One region of the Clostridium sp. JNZ J1-5 genome, then DNA from elsewhere that is predicted to be linked to it. Evidence: riboswitches for the same ligand, from Rfam matches in the RefSeq annotation. Region 1 holds a riboswitch; the other holds the start of a gene.

What was found. A riboswitch is a leader RNA that binds a small molecule or an ion and turns the genes downstream of it on or off. The one in region 1 is predicted to bind FMN.
Region 2: another riboswitch for FMN. It lies ahead of ribD (bifunctional diaminohydroxyphosphoribosylaminopyrimidine deaminase/5-amino-6-(5-phosphoribosylamino)uracil reductase RibD); the one in region 1 lies ahead of ACWW38_RS12735 (ECF transporter S component).

The regions. Positions count from the first base shown of each region.
Region 1 is NZ_CM132773.1:2,634,398-2,641,826, reverse strand. It holds gene rimI (ribosomal protein S18-alanine N-acetyltransferase) at 1-60, shown strand, start outside; gene ACWW38_RS12740 (IS110 family RNA-guided transposase) at 336-1,514, opposite strand; gene ACWW38_RS12735 (ECF transporter S component) at 2,219-2,848, opposite strand; FMN riboswitch at 2,952-3,071, opposite strand; gene ACWW38_RS12730 (Tex family protein) at 3,127-5,292, opposite strand; gene ACWW38_RS12725 (M28 family metallopeptidase) at 5,500-6,846, shown strand; gene ACWW38_RS12720 (DUF4230 domain-containing protein) at 7,032-7,429, opposite strand, start outside.
Region 2 is NZ_CM132773.1:2,237,502-2,244,930, forward strand. It holds gene ACWW38_RS10935 (ABC transporter substrate binding protein) at 1-422, opposite strand, end outside; gene ACWW38_RS10940 (DUF6263 family protein) at 606-1,559, shown strand; gene pepT (peptidase T) at 1,901-3,127, shown strand; gene ACWW38_RS10950 (metal-binding protein) at 3,438-3,680, opposite strand; FMN riboswitch at 3,943-4,085, shown strand; gene ribD (bifunctional diaminohydroxyphosphoribosylaminopyrimidine deaminase/5-amino-6-(5-phosphoribosylamino)uracil reductase RibD) at 4,410-5,513, shown strand; gene ribE (riboflavin synthase) at 5,514-6,173, shown strand; gene ACWW38_RS10965 (bifunctional 3,4-dihydroxy-2-butanone-4-phosphate synthase/GTP cyclohydrolase II) at 6,190-7,429, shown strand, end outside.

The DNA.
Region 1 (7,429 bases):
AAAAATTATTACGAGGATGGTACAAATGCCGTTCTCATGTGGAAAAGAAACGTACTTTAAGTATAGTGCGGCAAAATAGCGACCTTGGTAACTACAAAATAAGGTGCTAAAAATCGAAGTTATATAATTCAACAGAGAATCTTCGCTACGTTAAGAACTTCTAAGACTTGCTCAAAATTCCCTTAATGAATTATATAACTTCTAACTTTTAGTACCTTAAATTAGACTAACTATATGAAGTCAAGGTAATTTTAAAAGAAAAGTTATATTTTTAGTTTCTTAAAAAAGTGCATGACAAATAAAGCAACCTAGTTGCCTTTTTTAAAAAGTCAGGATTACATTTGTGGAATAAATGTGGTATTGGTTTTTAAAAGATAAAATACAACACGTATAAGCTTTTTAGCAACATGGCTCATGGCAACATAGTAATGCTTACCTTCTGACTGTTTCTTTGATAAGTATAATGCAAAGGTTGAATCTCTCATTGAAACAGTTCTAGATGCAGTAAGTATAGCCCAACGGAGATATGTAGAGCCACGTTTTACCATCGGTGTATGAGAAGCACTGTATTTACCAGATTGATATGTAGAAGGATCTAATCCAGCGAATGCTAAAAGTTTAGCTGGGCTTGTAAACTTCTCTATATCTCCAATTTCAGAAAGTATTATAGCTGCTAGAGTATATGAGATACCTGGAATACTCATTATTGGAGAATTAATCTCGGTAACAACTTCTTTTATTTGAAGGTCTAAAGCATCAATCTCAGCTTGAACTGATTGAATTAACCTAATAGTTTGTTGTAATTCAAAAGATAAAGATTTTGTGCTAGTTCCAATTGAATGCCTAGCGGCTTCTTTTAAAGCGGTAGCTTTATCTTTTCCATATTTGCCCCTAGAAGCCTTACTTAGAATACTAGTAAGCTTAGTGAGATGGCAATTAGCCACGTCCTGCGGACCAGGTAACTCCGACAGGAGGCAATAAGAGGAATTTTGATGAATTGACCAAAAGTATTTAGGTAGTTCAGGAAACATGATATCTATTAGTCTTGTTATTGATATTTTTAATTTTCCTCTATAACCGATTAAACGATATCTATGTCTAGTTAGTGACTTTAGCTCTTGAATCTGATATGATACTGGTGAATAGGATTTTGTATCATCAGAAAAGAGCATTTTAGCAATAACTAATGCATCCGTTTTATCGGTCTTAGTTTTCCTAAGGGTTTGAGCCTTACGGAAAAGATTTGTAGCTAAAGGGTTGAGAATAGAAAGCTTGAAACCTTTAGCATACAAGAAGTTTTGGAGATTAGTGCTATAATGACCTGTTGATTCAAGTCCTATTTTTACGTTAGAAATATCCTTGTCAGGCAGAGAGGAAAGAATTGAGAAATAAAGCAATTCAAAGCCTTCACGAGAATTGGATATACGTAAAGAATCATTAATAATAACACCATCTGAATCAACGATACAGCAGTCATGCTTCTCTTTAGCTACATCGATTCCAATATAAATCATAAGAACACTCCTTATAGTTTAGTCCGCTATGTTCCACTCACTTTATGCTAAATGTATCCTTGCTCTATATAAAACGTCATGCGTTATCTAACTAATTAACAAATAAGCATAAAGCTGTGGTTATATCCTAATTTAAATAGTCTAGCTATATGTAAAAAAACTAATCCACAGCGTCTTATGTTATTATAGTAAATTATCTTTAAGAAAGGAAAAGTATAATGAATTTACTATGAGTTCATTATACAAGGTAAAACAAGGTCGCTATTACTTACACTATAAATATATGAGTAATTGTAGAGGATGACATGATTTTAGGAGTAGCCTGTTGAATCTGTATCAGTGAATAAAAGATAGATTATTTTATAGGATGCTTTTTTATAAATTGTTTCGAAAAATATCCACATGCTACCGCATTTATTAAAGGTAATTTTTTAGCCATCTTCACAATATATACTTAGTAACTTTACAGTGTGGCTACGCCATGCAAAATTATCATTTTGCTTTTTGAAGTCCTTTTAGTATTTACTGTAGTATTTATTAGTTGCAAATAATTAAGGCATGTAAGATTACTGGCTAGCATATATGTGTCAATTGAAGAAACTTTGAAGGAATAACTAGTAGTACTAAAGGTTTCTCAATGATACATATATGCGTTAGCCAAGTAATTTTACATGCCGCTATTTTGTCGCACTATATTTATATTATTAATTTTCAAAAGCACCTTTTTTACTTTTTTCAACTTCTTCTTTATGAAGTATTGGTGAAACGCTTTTATATATAGGTACTGTTATTACTGATACTACAATTCCTTTTAATAAATTAAAAGGTAATATAGACCACATTACTAGATCTTTTACATTCTTTATGCTTGGATTAACTTTAGCGCCCATAGCTACGAAAGCCTCTATTGGAGCCTTAAAAGCTTTAGCATATAAAGGTAAAAATATAGTATAGTTTAATACAGATGCTACTATAGACATTGCTATTGAGCCTGCTAATAATCCCAATATTGCTGTCTTTTTAGATTTTTTTATCTTATATATACTTCCAGCAGTACCAACTAAGATTGCTCCTACTATAAAGTTAGCAAACTCTCCAACAAATCCAGTCTGAGTTCCCTTAAATATTAATTTAAGTATGTTTTTAAATAATTCTATTCCTACTCCTTCCACAGGTCCTAATGCAAAGGCACCTAGTAAAGCTGGCAGATCACTTATATCTATCTTTAAAAATTCTGGAAAAAGTGGTACTGATACCTCGAAGAACATAAGAATAAATGCCATTACTGATAGCAGTGAAATTTTAATCATTGTGTTTAGTTTTCTATTTTTCATCTTAATACCCCCTGTTTCTATCTTCAAGGGTATGGGCAGTTTAAAAATCAAAAAACCCTGACAATTTAAAAATAGCCAGGGCAAAAAAATCTAATGTAACTACCTATACCTTCTTCCATCCAGACTTTACTGTCGGTCTTGGAATTTCACCAAGTCAGCCGTATTCCTACGGGTCGCGGACTATACCGCCGGTCGGGAATTACACCCTGCCCTGAAGATACAATATTTAATTTATACATTTATTATATACTTTTTATATTTAAAATTCAACTTAATTTTTATGATTCTATTTCTTTCATAGACAATGATATTCTACCTCTTTTATCATCCACTTCTATTACTCTAACCTGAACAATATCTCCAACCTTAACTATATCAAGAGGATGCTTTACAAACTTATCTGCTAATTGACTTATATGAACTAAACCATCTTGATGTACTCCTATGTCTACAAAAGCTCCAAAGTCAGCCACGTTTCTTACAGTTCCATTTAAAACCATCCCAGGTTTCAACTGATTTATATCTACTATGCCTTTTTTAAATATAGGTTTAGGAAGTTCTTCTCTAGGATCTCTACCCGGTTTCTTAATCTCTTTTATTATGTCTTGAAGTGTAGGAACTCCAATTCCTATATTTTCTGCTAATTTATCTATTCCAGCTTCCTGTACTTTGCTGTCAATATCCACTAATTTTCCTATTTTAACATCTGCTTCACTATAACTTAAAATGTTTAAAAGAGCTTTTGCAGCTTTATATGATTCTGGATGTACTGCTGTGTTATCTAAAACTTCCTTACTTTCTGGTACTCTTAAAAATCCTGCACATTGCTCGTAAGCCTTTGGTCCCAATCTTTTAACTTTTAAAAGTTCTTTTCTATCCTTGAATTTACCATTTTCTTCTCTATAATCAACTACATTTTTTGCAATAGTAGAATTTATTCCTGATATATATGATAGAAGTGAAGGTGTGGCTGTGTTTAAGTCTACCCCAACGCTATTAACTCCATCTTCTACAATTCCTTTTAAAGATTCATCTAGTCTTTTAGGCGTTACATCATGTTGATATTGTCCAACTCCAATTGATTTTGGATCAATCTTCACAAGCTCAGCCATTGGATCCTGAAGTCTTCTTCCAATGGATATAGCTCCTCTAATAGACACATTTATATCAGGATATTCCTTAGAAGCTAATTCTGATGCTGAATAAACGGAAGCTCCTGCTTCAGATACTACTACATAAGATAAATCTTTTCCCTTTTCCTTTTTAACTTCATCAATGAGTTTTGCTATAACTTCTTCTGATTCTCTGCTAGCTGTACCATTTCCAAGAGATATAACATCTACATTGTGTTTGTATACTAATTCCTTAAGTTTCGCAATAGAACCTTCTATATCATTTTGAGGTGCTGTAGCATATACTGTTGCAATGTCTAATAGTTTTCCTGTATCATCTAAAACAGCAATCTTACAACCTGTTCTAAAACCTGGATCATATCCTAGAACTACTTTCCCTTTTATAGGAGCCTGCATTAAAAGCGCTTTTAAATTAGCCTTAAATATTTCTATGGCGCCTTCTTCTCCTTTGTCTGTTAATTCGGCTCTTATTTCTCTTTCTATTGAAGGATAAATAAGTCTTTTTAGTGAATCTTCAACAGCTTCTTGTATGTATTTATCTGTAATAGAGTTTCCCTTTAATGAATTTCTATTTAAATAATCTATTATCTTATCTAAGTTACTAGTAACCTTTACTGATAATATCTTTTCCTTCTCTCCTCTATTTATAGCAAGTATTCTATGAGAAGGAATGTTACGAACAGCTTCAGAGTATTTATAATACATCTCATAAGGGGTTGGCTCTTCACTACTTCCACTGCACTCTATTACTCCTTCTCTTCTTACAAATTCTCTTATCCATTTTCTAAATTCCGCCTCATCAGAAATTATTTCTGCTATTATATCCTTTGCTCCGTTTATTGCTTCCTCTACAGAATTTACTTCCTTATCTTCATTTAAAAATTGTTTTGCATATTCATCTATTTCTCCTTTAAACTCTCCACTTAAAATAGTTTCAGCTAGTGGTTGAAGTCCTTTTTCCATTGCAATAGTAGCTCTTGTTCTTTTCTTTGGCTTATAAGGTCTATATATATCCTCAACTTCCGTTAAAGTTTCACACTTTTCTATGCTTAACTTTAATTCTTCAGTGAGCTTACCCTGTTCCTCAATAATTCTAATTACATCTGCTTTCCTATCTTCTAGATTCCTAAGGTATGTTAATCTTTCTGCTATATTTCTTAACATTACATCATCTAATCCGCCAGTTCTTTCTTTTCTATATCTTGCAATAAACGGCACTGTATTGCCATCATCTAACAACTCTATAACACTATCTATTTGTTTTATTGCAACTCCAAATTCTTTAGATAACTTTTCATTAATTTTAGCCATAATATCCTCCATTTCTGATTAGTTCAATATATCCTCTTTAACTTATTCTAGTTTTGCAATCTAAAACCTTTCACTAAAATAAGAATTATTAGTTAACATTTGCCTTCATAATTTTACCCTAACCTAAATAAAAAGTCCAATAATTCATCATATACAACTTTATACCTTCATAACTATAGTTATATATTAATTTTTAAGGAGTAATTTATGAGAAGATTGATAAGTCAAATTATATTGTCAATATGTTTAATTATATTAAATCTTAGTTTCCAAATTTATTATGCAGTTCATCCTTTTAATAATAAAAACGTACTTAGCACAATAAATTATCTATGCTCCGATTACTTTAAGGGTAGGCTTACTGGGACTATAGAAAATAGGGAAATTGAAGAATATATTAAACTTAAATTTATAGAAAATAACTTAAAACCCTTTATGGGAGATTATACCCAGTCTTTTAAAATTAATTACCCCCATAGGATAACTGGAGAACCTCGTCTAAATATAATTGATAATGAAGGGAATACAATAAAACAATTTGATTACGGTAAAGATTATAAAGAAGATATGCTTAATTTTAAAAACAATACAATTAAATTTGATAAACAAAATCCATCAATAATTTCAAAAGATACTTTAATTCAAGTGGAGGAAAATCTAGACTATTTCCTATTTTATGTACCTTCTAAAGACAACTTAAATTTTAGAAGCTCTTTTGTTAACACTGCCCGCTGGAGTATGTGCGTAATGGTGACTAATAATACATTAAATTTAATAAATAAGTATTTAAGTGAAGGTTATTCAGTTGATTGTTTTATCCCTTTTACTATCAAAGAAGCCATGGCTAGAAATATTATGGGTTACATAGAAGGCAGTAATAGTTCTTTAGCTCCAATCATTATATCTGCTCATTTTGACCATTTGGGGACAGACTTAAATAATACTATCTACAGAGGGGCACTTGATAATGCTTCTGGTACATCCTTTATGCTTGAAATGGTTAAATATATATCTTCCCTAGGAAAACCAGAAAGAAGTATACTTTTCCTAGGATTCAATGCTGAAGAATTTGGTTGTGTTGGGTCATCTGAATTCGTTAAAAAGTATAAAGAAAATATAATGAATAGTAAGGTCTATAACTTTGATATGATTGGCAGTGACAAAGGGGTTCCACTTTGTATTGTAGGAGGTAAAAAAGATACTGCTAAAACTGATTTTCTAAGATCAGTGTCAAATACCTGCTCAGATGAGAAAATTCATTTTAATTATCTTTTTGAAGATGCCAGTGATCATAAAGCCTTTAGGGAAAATAATATAGACGCCATAACTTTCTGTGATAATGATAATTCAAAGATCCATACGCCAAATGATATTCCTGAAAATATAAGCCTTACTGCTATTGATAGATGTTTTAATGTAGCATCAAAAGAAATAGTAAAATATGCTTTTAATAATAACCTAATGATTCTATACTATAGAGAAGCACTACTATCTTCCTTAATAATTTTAGTAGTCACTATATTTATTTCCAGTAGAAAAAAATATAAGTATTAGTTAACTCTATATTTTAACTTTAAAGCAGCTTTAGCCTATCAATGGAAAGTTTTAAATGAATGTAAAAATCAACATTAATGGGGCTGCCGCATTAAGGAATTTACATACAATATATACTGTTTTGCAAGTTTAAAGTTAAAACAATATATTGTAGTATTTATTCTTAGTGCCACAGCCCCATTATATCAATTAAATTCTATATTCACATTTTCAAATCCCATGCCTTTTAATATTGCATCTAGCAATATTTTAGCATTGTCATTTGCCTTCTGTAAAAATCCTTCTGATATAATTTTTTTCTCTAACTGAATTTTATTTTTATTCAGCTCATCAAAAATCTGTTGACTATCTACTTGATTAAATATAGTATATCTTTCATCTAAAATAGTTACATTCTTAGTATCTATAACATTATCTAAAATTTTTGCTTCCTTTATTTTTATATCAACTTTATTACTTTTCTTATCCACAGTTATCACCGTATCTTTCAAATCAACTCCAGCTTTTATATATCCAGTATATCTTACCAAAAGTGCTTTTGTAGTAAATGGTACTGAAAAGTCACTTATTTTTTTACTATCTT
Region 2 (7,429 bases), 400 kb from region 1:
GAATCTTGAAAATAATTTACGCCGCAAAACACGATAGGAGTATCTTGAAATAAAGCATCACTATATTTAGATAAAAAATCAAAGGCACTATTATCAGTGGAAATAATGACGTCAAATTTTTTGTTCTTATATTTAGTTTTATAAAAGTTATACAAACTATCAATATATCCGTTATCATGAAAGTTTTTCGTATCCATATATTCTATATGAATATTAATATTTTTTTCTCCATTTTTTATCACTGAAGTTATACCTTCTACAATATCATCAGACCATTGTACATCTTTATGATATGAGTTAAGAATGAGAACGTGTTTCTCATGGGATTCTGTTGCAAAAGAATTAGTTTTATAAAGAGAAATAAGAAGACAGAACAATAAAAGGATAAATATATATTTCATTTGATTATAAGTTTTAGTCATAGTAATAGTTATCTCCGTATTTTTTAGATGGTAGATTAAAATGTAACGTACATAAGGTTAAAATAATTCTAACATTGGACTCGTGGTATTTCAACAATTTATTTAATAATTAGATGTGCATCAATAAAAAGTTTAAATTTATGGAATAATATATTATAAGCCAATATGTTAGGAGGTAATTTTGTGAAGAAAAAAGTAACATTTTCACTATTTTTAATATGTTTTACTATTATATTTAGTGGATGTATGAAAAAGTCTGTAAATGTTTCTCTAAAGTTAAAAAAAGGAGATGCATATAAATTAGAAATAGATAGAAATGAAAAGGTTACTCAAAATATAAAAGGACAAAAAACTGATGTAGAATCTAAGTCGAGAATAAGTTATTTATGCCATGTATCAAACATAGATGATAATAAAAATGCGGACATAAAAGTTACTTTTGATTCCATAGATATGAAGAACAAAACAGATACTGGACAAACGGCTAATAGTAATGACCAAAAGGCTATGTCTCAAGGAATAGATAAAGCTTCTAAAATATATAGTTCACTTATTGGTAAAAGTTTTAGAGTGAAAATAGGAGAGTATGGAAAAGTAAAACAAGTAATAGGCATGGATGATGTAGTAAACAGCATATTTACAGAATTAAATATAAAAGATGAAAGTGAAAAAGAAGGTATTAAAAAGATTATGAAAGAGGAATTCGGAGAAGAGGCTATTACTAAAAGAATAGAGAGGATAACTTCAGTGTATCCAAATAAGGCAGTAAAAGTAGGAGAAGTATGGAAGACTAAAGTTCCAGTATCAGATAAATTACCTGTAGAAGCAGAAAATCAATATAATTTAAAAGAAAGTGATCAAGGTACATCGGAAGTTTTAGTAGAATCTAAGATTAAAACAAAAGAAAATGCTGAACCTGTAGTAGTAGAAAATATCAAAGTTAATTATGAGGATATAGACGGCACTCAAAAGGGTACCATAACTTTAAATGAGAAAACAGGTTTGATAAAGCGTTCTGAACTTGAAAGCGATTATTCTGGAAAGATGAGGCTATATTCTGAGGATCCTAATGTGGGGGCGCAAATTTTCCCTATTAGTGTAAAGGAAAAAACAGTAGTAAATGTATTAAGACAATAACTAGAAAGTTGTAAATATAGAAATGTTAATTATAATATATATTAGAGCTTGTTTATATATTAACCATTACGTGGATAAATTTAATTAAAATTTAGGAAGGTAAAAAACTTCAAACTAAGAATTGATGTAAGTTCATTTAGTAGAGGGTCATATAGACTAGTACAGATGTATTAAATTGGGTAATCATCAGAGAAATTAGGTTTAGTTTAGACTTTGTATAGAAATTAACTATAATAATTGGGGGAATATTTTAAATAATTGGCTATGAACTCAACAATTTTTAAAGCAGAGCTTAATAATTTAATTTAAATAATTAGTAAACAAAAGGAGGAGATAGATAAATGAAAACTGCAGTAGAAAGGTTCTTAAAATATGTTAAATATGATACTAAGTCAGATGAGCAATCAGGTACTAATCCAAGTTCAGATGGACAAATGGTATTGGCAAAGGAATTGGCACGAGAGTTAGAAGAAATGGGAATGAAAGATGTATCAGTAGATGAGAAGGCATATGTAATGGCTACACTTCCATCAAATATAGGCAGTAATGTGCCTACAATTGGGTTTATAGCTCATATGGACACATCTCCAGATATGAGTGGAAGCGGAGTAAATCCACAAATAATAGAAAACTACGATGGCAATGATATTGTACTTAATGAGAAGGAAAATATAGTATTAAAAGTTGCGGATTTTCCAGAAATAAAGCAGTATGTAGGAAAAACTTTGATAACAACAGATGGAACAACTCTTTTAGGAGCAGATGATAAGGCTGGAGTTGCAGAGATAATGACAGCTGTAGAATACTTAGTAAACCATCCAGAAATAAAGCATGGAACTATTAAAGTAGGGTTTACACCAGATGAAGAAGTTGGCCAAGGAGCAGATTATTTTGATGTGAAAAAGTTTGGAGCTGACTTCGCATATACTGTAGATGGAGGCCCTATAGGAGAACTTGAATACGAAAACTTTAATGCAGCTGGTGCTAAGATAACAGTAAAAGGAAGAAATGTGCACCCAGGATATGCTACTGGTAAAATGATTAATTCAATATTTATTGCAAATGACCTTATTGGAATGCTTCCAATGAATGAAACTCCAGAAAGAACTCAAGGATATGAAGGATTTTACCATCTTACAAGTTTTAATGGAGAGGTTGAAGAGACTAAACTCCAATATATAATAAGAGATTTTGATAGAGCTAAATTTGAAGAAAGAAAAAATGTGATGCAAGGCATAGTAAACACCCTAAACAATAAGTACGGTGAGGGGACGGTTCTACTTGAAATTAAGGATCAATACTATAATATGAAAGAGAAAGTTGAACCAGTAAAGCACATTGTAGACAATGCTTTTAAGGCAATGGAAGAGGTTGGAGTAGTACCAAAGGTAGTACCAATCAGAGGTGGTACTGATGGTGCAAGGCTTTCATTTATGGGACTCCCAACACCAAACTTATTTGCTGGAGGACATAATTTCCACGGAAGATATGAATACGTACCTACTTTTGCCATGGAAAAAGCAGTTGAAGTAATACTTAAAATTGTAGATATTTATTCTAGAGGATAAGAAATTTTAATGGAAGAGAATAAAGGGACTGTCCCTTAATGTCTCTTAAAAATCTTTCTTATAAATTTATTCAGGATAACATGGGGAGATTTCGTATAATAGTCCATCATAATATCCGTTATATAGAGAGTAAATATTATAATTTATGAATTAAAGTTTATTAATATAATTATAAATTACAACAAAAATAATGTGGCACATACTTAAAAATATGTGCCACATTACTTTGAACTCATTTCTATATAACCAAATCTTCCTATAAGATTTAAAGATTATAGTAATATATTATTTGGTTATATAATTAAGTTTGTTATTGCATGGATCTTTTAGCTACTTTTAGCAATTCATCATCTATAAATGGTGCACAAAATGAAAATGCTTTTTCGTGACCACATTCTGAACAAGTGCATGTACATACATCATATGGAATATCATCTATAATATGAATTTCTAAGTCTTCAGCTATATATGAACCACCGCAAACGTCACAAGGAGTGGAATTAATAATGTCATATTCACTTTCAATATACTTCATTATATCGCGTAGTACCATCTCTTTCCTCCGATTTTATAAAATAAACGAACATATTTAATGGTATCACTTTAAAAATATAATTTCAATGAAATAATAGGGGACAGTCCTATAAATTTGTCATAGCAATTTACATAGTTTTATTAAAATAGATACTATGAAAAGTGTATTTAACATGAGGAACAATATAGAAAATATTACATTATAATCATTAAAAATATATATTGACATGTCAATAAAATAGTGTTAACCTTTACATGTGATAACTTAATAAAGACAAAGTTTAATCCTTCAGGGCAGGGTGAAATTCCCGACCGGCGGTATAGTCCGCGAGCGATAATTAAGTTAAAATATTTTAGCTTATTATTGCAGATCTGGTGAAACTCCGGAACCGACAGTAAAGTCTGGATGAGAGAATAGGATTGATTGCATAGAGTGATAACATTGTGAACTATTTTGTTTGCATATGTTTTATATGCATTATTAAAGATAAAGAATAAACTGGCCCTGAAAATTATGTATTTAATTTTCAGGGCCATATTTTATTAAATAATAAACATAAGTTAAATATTTAGCATAAAAATTGCTATTAAACTTAATCCTATATTAATAGATGCCCATCTTTAAGTAATCTTTAATTATTCTCTCTGTTAAAAGAATCCCTTTAGGTAGAAAATTAAAATTTAATTAACTTCACAAGACTTATTTAGCATGTCTAAAATTAAGCCTTGCTTAATTGGAGGTGATTGTGTGGATTATAAGTATATGAAAAGAGCCATAGAGTTATCAAAGCTTGGAATAGGATACACATATCCAAACCCTTTAGTAGGAGCTGTTATTATTAAGAATGGCAAAATCATAGGAGAGGGATATCATGCTTTTTATGGAGGACCTCATGCTGAAATTAATGCATTTAAAAATGCTATAGAAGATGTTAAAGGTGCAACAATGTACGTAACGCTAGAACCTTGTTCACATTATGGAAAGACTCCACCATGTGCTGAAGCTATAGTTAGAAATGGCATTAAGGAAGTAGTTATTGGCATGAAAGATCCTAATGAATTAGTATCAGGAAGAGGTATAGAGATATTAAAACAAAATGGTATAAAAGTAACTTTAGGTGTATGTGAAGAAGAAATAAGAAATTTAAATGAAATATTTATAAAATATATAACTTCAAAGCTGCCATTCTGTATCCTTAAAACGGCCATGACTCTAGATGGAAAGATATCAACTGTTACTGGGGACTCTCAATGGATCAGCAATGAGATCTCAAGACAATATGTGCATGAAATAAGACATAGAGTAGCTGGAATAATGGTTGGTATAGGGACAGTTATACAAGACGATCCAAGTTTAACTACTAGATTGAAAGATAAAAAAGGAAGGGACAGTTCTAGAATAATCGTAGATACTAGAGCAAGAATACCATTAGAAGCTAAAGTTTTGAATTTAGATTCAGACGCTAAGACAATAATTGCTACAACAGAATTAGCAAGTAAAAATAAAATTCAGGCTTTAAAAGAAAAAGGAGCAGAAATAATAATAACTCCCATTAAAAATAAAGGAGTAGATTTAAGTTATCTTATGAGAGAGCTAGGAAAAATGAATATAGATAGTGTTTTGTTAGAGGGAGGATCTACTCTAAACTATTCAGCTCTAGAAGAGGGGATTGTGGATAAAGTAATTTCTTTTATATCACCTAAGATAATTGGGGGGACAGATGCTAAAACACCAGTTGGAGGAGAGGGGAAGCATAGTATAAAAAATGCGATAATGCTTGAAAATATTAAAGTATCAAGATTTGAAGAAGACATAGTTATAGAAGGCTACATAAAGGGAAAGGTGGTCTAAATGTTTACAGGAATAGTAGAAGAAATAGGAGTTATTGAATCTATTCTTTTGGGAAGTGATTCTGCAAGAATAAAAATTAATGCGAAAAAAGTATTACAAGATGTAAAGCTTGGAGACAGTATAAGCACTAATGGAGTTTGTTTAACGGTAACAGAATTCAGCAGTAAAAGTTTTACAGTAGATGTTATGGCTGAAACGATGAGAAGAAGTGGCCTTGGAAGTTTAAAGAAAGGTGACAAAGTAAATTTAGAAAGAGCTTTAGCTGTAGGGGATAGATTAGGGGGACATTTAGTTAGTGGACATATAGATGGAACAGGAACAATCAAGAACTTACAACAAGAAGATAATGCCATATGGATAACCATAGAGACATCTCCAGATGTATTAAGGTATATAGTTCTAAAAGGATCTATAGCTATTGATGGAGTTAGTCTTACAGTAGCTTATGTTGATAATAAAGTATTCAAGGTTTCTATTATACCTCATACTCAAGATGAAACTACTCTTACAAAAAAATCTACAGGAGAGAAAGTAAATTTAGAGTGTGACATGATTGGAAAATATATAGAAAAATTTATATATGAAAAAGAAGCTCAGGCAAATAATAAAGATAAAAAATCAGTTGATATAGAATTTCTAAAAGAGAATGGTTTCTTATAGAAAGGGGTAAATAAACATGGAAAATTTTAAATTTAATACAATTGAAGAGGCAATAAAAGATATTAGAGATGGCAAGATGGTTGTAGTTGTTGATGATGAAGAAAGAGAGAATGAAGGCGACTTATTAATGGCTGCAGAGAAAGTAACACCGGAATCAATAAATTTTATGGCAAAATATGCAAGAGGACTTATATGTATGCCTATGACTGAAGAGAGACTTATGCAGTTGGATCTTGGTCAAATGGTATCTAAAAACACCGACTCTAAAGGGACAGCTTTTACAGTATCAATAGATTCAGTTGAAACTACAACAGGTATTTCAGCATATGAAAGAGCAATGACTGTCTTAAAAGCAGTAGATTCAAAATCTAAACCTGAAGATTTCCAAAGACCTGGTCATATATTCCCACTCCAAGCACGTGAAGGAGGGGTTTTAAAAAGAGCCGGACATACAGAAGCGGCAGTGGATTTGGCAAAGCTTGCGGGTCTGTCCCCAGCAGGTGTTATATGTGAAATAATGAATGAAGATGGAACTATGGCTAGAGTTCCTCAATTAATGGAATATGTTAAAGCACATAATTTAAAAATAATAACTATAGCAGATTTAATTGCATACAGAAGACAAAATGAATCTTTGGTTGAGAAAAGTGGAAGTGCAAAGATGCCTACAAAGTATGGCGAATTTGAAATTATAGGATATACAGATAAATTAACAGGTAAGGAACATATTGCACTAGTTAAAGGAGATGTATCAGATGGAGAACCTGTACTTATTAGGGTCCATTCTGAGTGCTTAACTGGAGATGTATTAGGTTCATTAAGATGTGATTGCGGAGATCAATTAGCGGCAGCATTAAAGGCAATAAATAAAGAAGGAAGAGGAATACTTCTTTATATGAGACAGGAAGGCCGTGGAATAGGCCTTATTAATAAGATTAAAGCATATCACCTTCAAGATAAAGGAATGGATACAGTTGAAGCTAATTTAGCGCTAGGTTTCCCAGAAGATTTAAGAGATTATGGGATAGGGGCTCAAATATTAAAAGACTTAGGTGTTAAAAAGGTAAGACTAATGACAAACAATCCTAAAAAAATATCTGGAATTTCAGGATATGGTATAGAAATAGTTGAAAGAGTGCCTATTGAAATAGAATGCAATACAAAAAATGAATTTTATCTAAAAACTAAGAAAGAAAGAATGGGACATATTTTAAATTTTAATAAAGTAAAAAATTCTAATAAGGAATTAACGGAGG